DNA from 2 places in the Kitasatospora sp. NPDC052868 genome. Region 2 is predicted to be linked to the other one. Evidence: riboswitches for the same ligand, from Rfam matches in the RefSeq annotation. Region 2 holds a riboswitch; the other holds the start of a gene.
The links. Region 2 has a riboswitch for cyclic di-AMP ahead of ACIGZJ_RS04660 (hypothetical protein). Riboswitches for the same ligand answer to the same signal wherever they lie in the genome.
Positions count from the first base shown of each region.

Region 1: another riboswitch for cyclic di-AMP. It lies ahead of ACIGZJ_RS19470 (transglycosylase family protein); the one in region 2 lies ahead of ACIGZJ_RS04660 (hypothetical protein).

Region 1 covers NZ_JBITZW010000010.1:238,250-241,611, reverse strand. Annotated here, with positions in the region: gene eno (phosphopyruvate hydratase) at 1-944, opposite strand, end outside; gene ACIGZJ_RS19470 (transglycosylase family protein) at 1,299-2,216, opposite strand; cyclic di-AMP (ydaO/yuaA leader) riboswitch at 2,222-2,393, opposite strand; gene ACIGZJ_RS19465 (cytochrome P450) at 2,604-3,362, opposite strand, start outside.
Region 2 covers NZ_JBITZW010000002.1:226,428-229,789, forward strand. Annotated here, with positions in the region: gene ACIGZJ_RS04655 (hypothetical protein) at 2-589, shown strand; gene ACIGZJ_RS04660 (hypothetical protein) at 618-1,889, opposite strand; cyclic di-AMP (ydaO/yuaA leader) riboswitch at 1,891-2,056, opposite strand; gene ACIGZJ_RS04665 (hypothetical protein) at 2,353-3,362, shown strand, end outside.

The DNA.
Region 1 (3,362 bases), on a different contig from region 2:
GTGACGAACAGGTCGTCGCCGACCAGCTGGACCTTGTCGCCCAGCTTGACGGTCATGGCCTTCCAGCCGTCCCAGTCCGACTCGTCCAGCGGGTCCTCGATGGAGACCAGCGGGTACGCGGCGACCAGCTCGGCGTAGTACTCGATGAGCTCGGCGGCGGAGATCGCCTTGCCCTCGAACTGGTAGGCGCCGTCCTTGTAGAACTCGGAGGCGGCGACGTCCAGGGCCAGCGCGATGTCCTTGCCGGGCACGTAGCCGGCCTTCTTGATGGCCTCGGTGATGAGGTCCAGGGCCTCGCGGTTGCTGTCCAGGTTCGGCGCGAAGCCGCCCTCGTCGCCGAGGCCGGTGGACAGGCCGCGCTCCTTCAGCACGCCCTTGAGCGTGTGGTAGACCTCGACGCCCCAGCGGACGGCCTCGGAGAAGGACTCCGCGCCGATCGGAGCGATCATGAACTCCTGGATGTCGACGTTGGAGTCCGCGTGCGAGCCGCCGTTGAGGATGTTCATCATCGGGACGGGCAGGACGTGCGCGTTCGGGCCGCCCAGGTAGCGGAACAGCGGCAGGTCGCTGGCCTCGGAGGCGGCGTGCGCGACGGCCAGCGAGACGCCCAGGATGGCGTTGGCGCCGAGCGAGGACTTGTCCGGGGTGGCGTCCAGGTCGAGCATGGCCTGGTCGATCAGGCGCTGCTCGGTGGCGTCGTAGCCGACCAGCTCCGGGCCGATCTGCTCGATGACGGCCAGGACGGCCTTCTCCACGCCCTTGCCGAAGTAGCGGTTCTTGTCACCGTCGCGAAGCTCCAGGGCCTCGAAGGCCCCGGTGGAGGCACCCGACGGGACAGCGGCACGGCCGGTGCTGCCGTCGTCGAGGCCGACCTCGACCTCGACCGTGGGGTTGCCACGCGAGTCGAGAATCTCACGGGCTACGACGACATCGATGGACGGCACGAGGCATCTCCTAGCGGAAGCAGGGGTCCCGCTGACGGTGGTGATGTCGGCGGGACGATTGCGGAGTCGTTACGAACCAGAGCCTAACCGCACGGGCTCCCAGGGCCACGTCGGCCTCGGTCCCGTCTCAGCGTGTGGCCTGGCTACCCACCGGTAGTTCACCTGGTTGACCGATGGGATGTACCCAGAGGCGGACGAAGGGGGCCGAACCGGCCCCCTTCGTGACACCGCGTCGGTGGTTGCGGCCGTGGAGCCCGCGGGGTGCCGCGCTCCTGGCTGCCGTGGGTGCCTCGGCTTCCGCGGTTCCGGCGGGTGCCGTGGTTGCGGCGGGTGCGGGCGGCCGGGGTGCGGCGGTCAGCCGAGGGTGAGCACCTGGCCGGGGACGATCAGGTCCGGGTCGCCGCCGACGGTGCCCCGGTTGCCGTCGTACAGCGCCTGCCAGCCGCCGGAGAGGTTCTGGTCGGCGGCGATGGTGGACAGCGTGTCGCCGGACTGGACGGTGTAGCCGTGACCGCTCCTCGGCGCGGCCTGGGCCGCGGGAGCAGCCGGAGCGGCCGGGGCGGCGGCCGGGCGGGTGTCCTGGCTCGCGCCCTGGTACCCGGCCTGGCCGGCGTACTGCTGGTAGACGCTCTGGTGGCTGGTCCAGTACCAGGCGCCGTTGTTCTGGTACCAGAACACCTTGGCGTCGGCGTCCCAGCCGGACTGGCCGGAGAAGCCGGGCGCCTGGGAGTACTGCTGCACGGGCTGCTGGGCCGGCTGCTGCACGGCGGGCTTCTGGGCGGCCGGCTTCTGGACCGGCTTGGGGGCGGCCGGCTGCTGGGGGGCGGGCTTCTGAGCCGGCTTCGGGGCGGCGGGCTTGGCGTCCGTCGAGGTGTCGACCGAGGCCGGCGCGCCGCCCTTGCTCAGCCCGGCCTTCTGCGAGCAGACGGGCCAGGCGCCCGGGCCCTGCGAGGCGAGGACCTTCTCGGCCACGGAGATCTGCTGGGCCTTGCTGGCCTGGTTGGCCTGCGGGGCGAAGGAGCCGCCGCCGTACGCCTTCCAGGTGCTGGGGGTGAACTGCAGACCGCCGTAGAAGCCGTTGCCGGTGTTGATGCTCCAGTTGCCACCGCTCTCGCACTGCGCGACCGCGTCCCAGGTGGAGACGGGGGCCGCCGAGGCGCCGGTGGCGGAGAGGAGCGGCAGTGCGAGTCCGACGCCTGCCACGCCTGCGACGGCGATGGCCTTCTCGGTCTGGGTGCGACGACGGTGACGGCCGGTTCCAACGAACAGCATGAAGGTGTCCCTCTCCGCACGCCTGCGAGGTGAGCTGTCGGGTTCGGACCGGGAGGTGGCCCGGCCGCGTCGCGCGGAAGGCTTTCAGCCCGCGCGGGCGGCTTCACCCCAAGCCGTGGGGAACGGCACTAAACCTGGGTCCCCCGCCCCTGCCCAAGGGTCTGGTCGGTTTCCCGTGAAGCGGCGGGCAGGATTCGGCGTTCCGCGCACGAGGTCCGCAGCTGCGAACTTCAGGGAGAGTAGACAGATCCTCACATCAATCACAAGCTCATATCGCCGGTATCACATAGAAATTACGACGCGTGGCCGATCGCCTACCAACAGAGCAGATATGTCCGGATTGATGACGGTTCAGATCGGCCACACCGGGGTACCGGCGACGCCTCGTCAGCGCGTCGAGGTCTCGGAGGGGTCGCCTGACGGGTCCTCCGGCGGGCCCTCGGACTGCACGTCAGCCGATGTGCCGACAGGGATCTCCGGCGCGAATTCCACCGGCAGTTCGCGAAGTCCGCGCATGATCAGACCACCCCGCCAGCGCAGGTTCTCCGGGCTCTCGGCGAGCCGCAGATCGGGCAGCCGGGTGAACAGGGTGGACAGCGCGGCGCGACCCTCCAGCCGGGCCAGCGGAGCGCCGATGCAGTAGTGGATGCCGTGGCCGAAACCGAGGTGCGGGTTGTCGGCGCGGGCCAGGTCGAGGGTGTTCTCGTCGGCGAACCGCGCCGGGTCCCGGTCCGCCGCCGCGAGCACCACCAGCACCGGGTCGCCGACCGGGATCTCCACCCCGCCGATGGTCAGCGGGCTGGTCGCGAACCGCCAGGTCGCCAGCTCCACCGGCCCGTCGTAGCGCAGGAGTTCCTCGATGCCGGTGTCCAGCAGGCCCGCCTCGCCGCGGGCGATCGACCCCTGGAGCAGGGCCCGCTGGTCCGGGTTACGGAATAGCGCGTACATGCCATTACCGATGAGGTTGATGGTCGTCTCGAAGCCGGCGAACAGGAGCACGAAGCACATCGCCGCGGCCTCGTTCTCGGTCAGGTGCTCACCGTGGTCGCTGGCGCGGATCAGACCGGAGATCAGGTCGTCGCCGAGGTCCGCCCGCTTGCGGTGAATCAGGTCCGCCAGGTACGCCCGCATCCGCTTGACCGCGCG
Region 2 (3,362 bases):
GATGTCGCGCAGTGGGTCCGTACGGGGTTACTTCGGCAGGTCACTGACGGTGGGGGCGGCGCTGGTGGTGCTGGCCACCGGGCCCGCGTGGGCGTGTTCGGACACCGATCCGGCGCCGGGGGGCGACCCGGCGGCGGAGGTCGCGGCGCCCGCGGCGCCCGCGCCCGCAGTGCCCGCAGCGCCCGCGCCCTCCAAGTCCGACCTGGAGGTGGTCCGGATCGACCCGGACGCCGCCGCGCCCGGCGGCACCACCACGGTGCACGCCTTCGTGGGCAACGGCGGCCCGGAGACGACGGCCTCCTCGTTCACCGTGGTGGTCACCCTGCCGGAGGGGGTGACGGCCGAGGGGCCGTTCTTCCCGGAGAACTGCTACGACTTCCAGAACGGCCACCGGGTGCGCTGCACCTTCCCCGCGGGGCTGGGCGTGTTCCGCAGCGCGACGGCGCTGATCCCGGTCCGGCTCGCCTCCACCGTCCCCGTCGGCGACCTGAGCGGCGGCTATGTCGCGGTGCGCAGCGACGACGACCAGAACGAGGCGAACAACCGGCAGCCGTTCACGATCCCGGTCGTGGAGACCGCCCGCTCCTGACGGGGCGGGCGGTCTGCGACGGCCGGTTCTAGCGGTACACGCGGACGTAGTCCGCACCGAAGGTGATCGGAGCCGTTCCCTGCGGCGCGGGGTGGTAGTTCCCCGCGCTCAGGGAGAGGTTGAGGATCAGGTAGGCCGACCAGTTGGCGCCGACGCCCTTGCCGTCCGAGAAGACCTTGGTGCCGTTGATGTACCAGTCGACCGAGTTGGCGCCGTAGGAGGTGCCGATGGTGACCCAGCCGTCCTTGGCGATCGCCTTGGCGTCGGTGTAGTACAGGTGGCCCGGGTTGACGTGGTTGGTCAGCTCCAGCAGGTTCGGGTTGTCGGGGTGGTACTCGAAGGAGTCGATCTCCCCGTTGCCGTTCTTCCAGGTCCACAGGGCCGGCCAGGCGCCGGTGCCGGCCGGGAGCTTGACCCGGGTCTCGGCGTAGTCGCCGGTCTTCACCTGGAAGCCCTCGCTGGAGTACTCGGTGGTGAGCAGCCCGGTGTCCCAGGACTGCTTGCCGTTCTCCAGCTTGTTGGCGCCCGGCTTGGCGGTGAAGGTGGCGACCCCGCCGGAGACGCTGACGTTGTTCTTGTTCAGCCAGTCGAGCTTGTTGTCGTCCGGGTTGTGGTTGCCGTAGTGGTAGGCGCTGGACTTGTCACCGGTCCAGCGGGAGCCGTAGGCGATCGGGCCGTTGAACTCGTCGGACCAGGTCAGCGACTTCCCCGCGACGGGGGCGCCGGTGGCCGGGGTCGACGGGGTGGCGGTCGCGGTGGGCGACGGCGTCGGGGTCGGGGTGGGCTTGGGAGTGGCGGTCGCGGTCGGCGTCGGGGTCGGGGTCGGGGTGGCCGTGGCGCCGGAGACCACGAGCTGGCGCGAGGGCAGGTTGTGCCAGGCGCCGGCGGAGTCCTGCCAGAAGCCGAACTGGGTGTACGTCCCGGCGGGCAGGGTGCGGGCACCGGTGGTGATCGACAGACCGCTGGGGCAGATCTGCGCGTTGGCGACGTTGCCGGGGAAGTCGAGGTTGCGCCCGGCCGCGTCGCGGACGCCCACGCCGACGGTCTTGGCGGTGAAGCAGGCCGAGGAGTGGACGGTCAGCGAGGCCGCGGTGGCCTTGCCCGCGACCATGGTGGCCGGGGCGAGCTTGTCCTGGGTGACGGTCGGCGCGGCGGCCGCCTGGGCGGTGGTGACCGCCGGGACGCCGAGCAGGCCGGCGCCGGTGACGGCGAGCGCGCCGGTGACGGCGAAGGCGGTGTTGCGGCCCCGGTGGGAGGGGCGGGCATGGCGCGGTGCGGTGCGCCGGGCAGGCTTCTGCATGGGGTGTCCTCTGCCACGCCTGCGAGGTGAGCTGTCGGGTTCGGGCTGAGGTTGCCCGGCCGCCTGTGGAGCGGCTTCACCCCTAGCCACGGCCCGTGCGCGGGAGCGCACGGGTCGGGCACTGACCTTGGGTCCCCCGCTCCCGTCCGCTGTGGTGCTCGGTTACGCGCCGTCGGGTGGACAGGACTCGGCGTCCCGACGGCGGGGTCCGCGAGGGCGGACGACTCGTGCAGGCTAGGCAGGCCGTCCGGAGCGCGCCAAGGAATCGGCGGCGGTTGTCGCACAGCTCACACCGGCCCGGGCGGGCCGCCGGTCCAGCGGCCGGACACTCGCACATGTGTACGTTCCATGGCGCTTATGATGTCGCCTTGAAGGTCGTGTACCCACGGGTGCCGGCCGGTATCGCGTCCTGACCGGGGGGGTGCGAGACACAGGACCCGATCGAAGAGAGCGCTCTTTCGCGATGGCCTTTCCGTCTGCCGTACTGGACCGACCGTCGGATGCTCCACCGTTCACCGGAGAGCTCCGTCCCCAGGAAGGCGGGACGCCGCGGCGCCGCCTTCCGCTGCTCGCCGCACTCCTCGCGGCGTCCTGGCTGCTGCCGCTCGCCCTGCACCCGGCCGGACTGGACGTGGTGCTGCTGCCGGTCCTGGTGCTGGCCGTGGCCTCACTCATCCGGGTCGGCGGCGGCCTGGTCGACCGGCTCTTCGCGGCCGCCCTGATCACCGCCGCCGGCGTGATGGCCTTCGGGCTGCTCTTCTCGGTCTGGCCCTGGGGCATCCACCCGGTGCCGACCGCCGGGGTGCTGCTCAGCACCGTCTGCCTGGCCGGCTGGCTGGCCGACCGGCGTCCGCGCCTGCCGCTGCGCCTGCGCGGGACGGACGCGCTGGTGGCGGGCACCGCGGCCGGCGTCTGGTACCTCCTGCACCAGGCGGTGGCCGGCAAGTCGCTCACCGAACGGGTGGCGTACATCGCCACCGCCGAGGACCGGCTGGGGCACTTCTCCTACTTCGAGGGCATCCGGCACGTCGGCGGCTACGCCTTCCTGCACCAGGAGCAGGCCCGGACGTACATGATGACCCCGGCCGAGGCGGTGTACCCGCAGGGGTCGCACTTCCTGCTGGCCTGGGTCGACGCCCTGGTCCGCTCCTCCACCGCGCCCGGTGCCGCGCTCGACGCGATGAACCGCTACTTCCTCTATGTGCTGGCCGCCTACGCGCTGCTCTGCGCCGCCCTGGTCTGGGCGGCCCGGTGGATCGGCGGCCCGCGGCTACGCGGCTGGCAGGCCACCGCCGTCTGCGCGACCACGGCCTCGCTGATGCTCGCCTGCAACTACTCCGACCTGGTCGGACACGGCTTCGACTCCACGATCATCGGGCTGCTGTTCCTCGCCGTGGCGCTCCCGCTCGCGGTGCGGCCGGCCATGGGCCGCACCGAGCACCTGCTGATCGCCGTGGCCGGCCTGGTCACCGT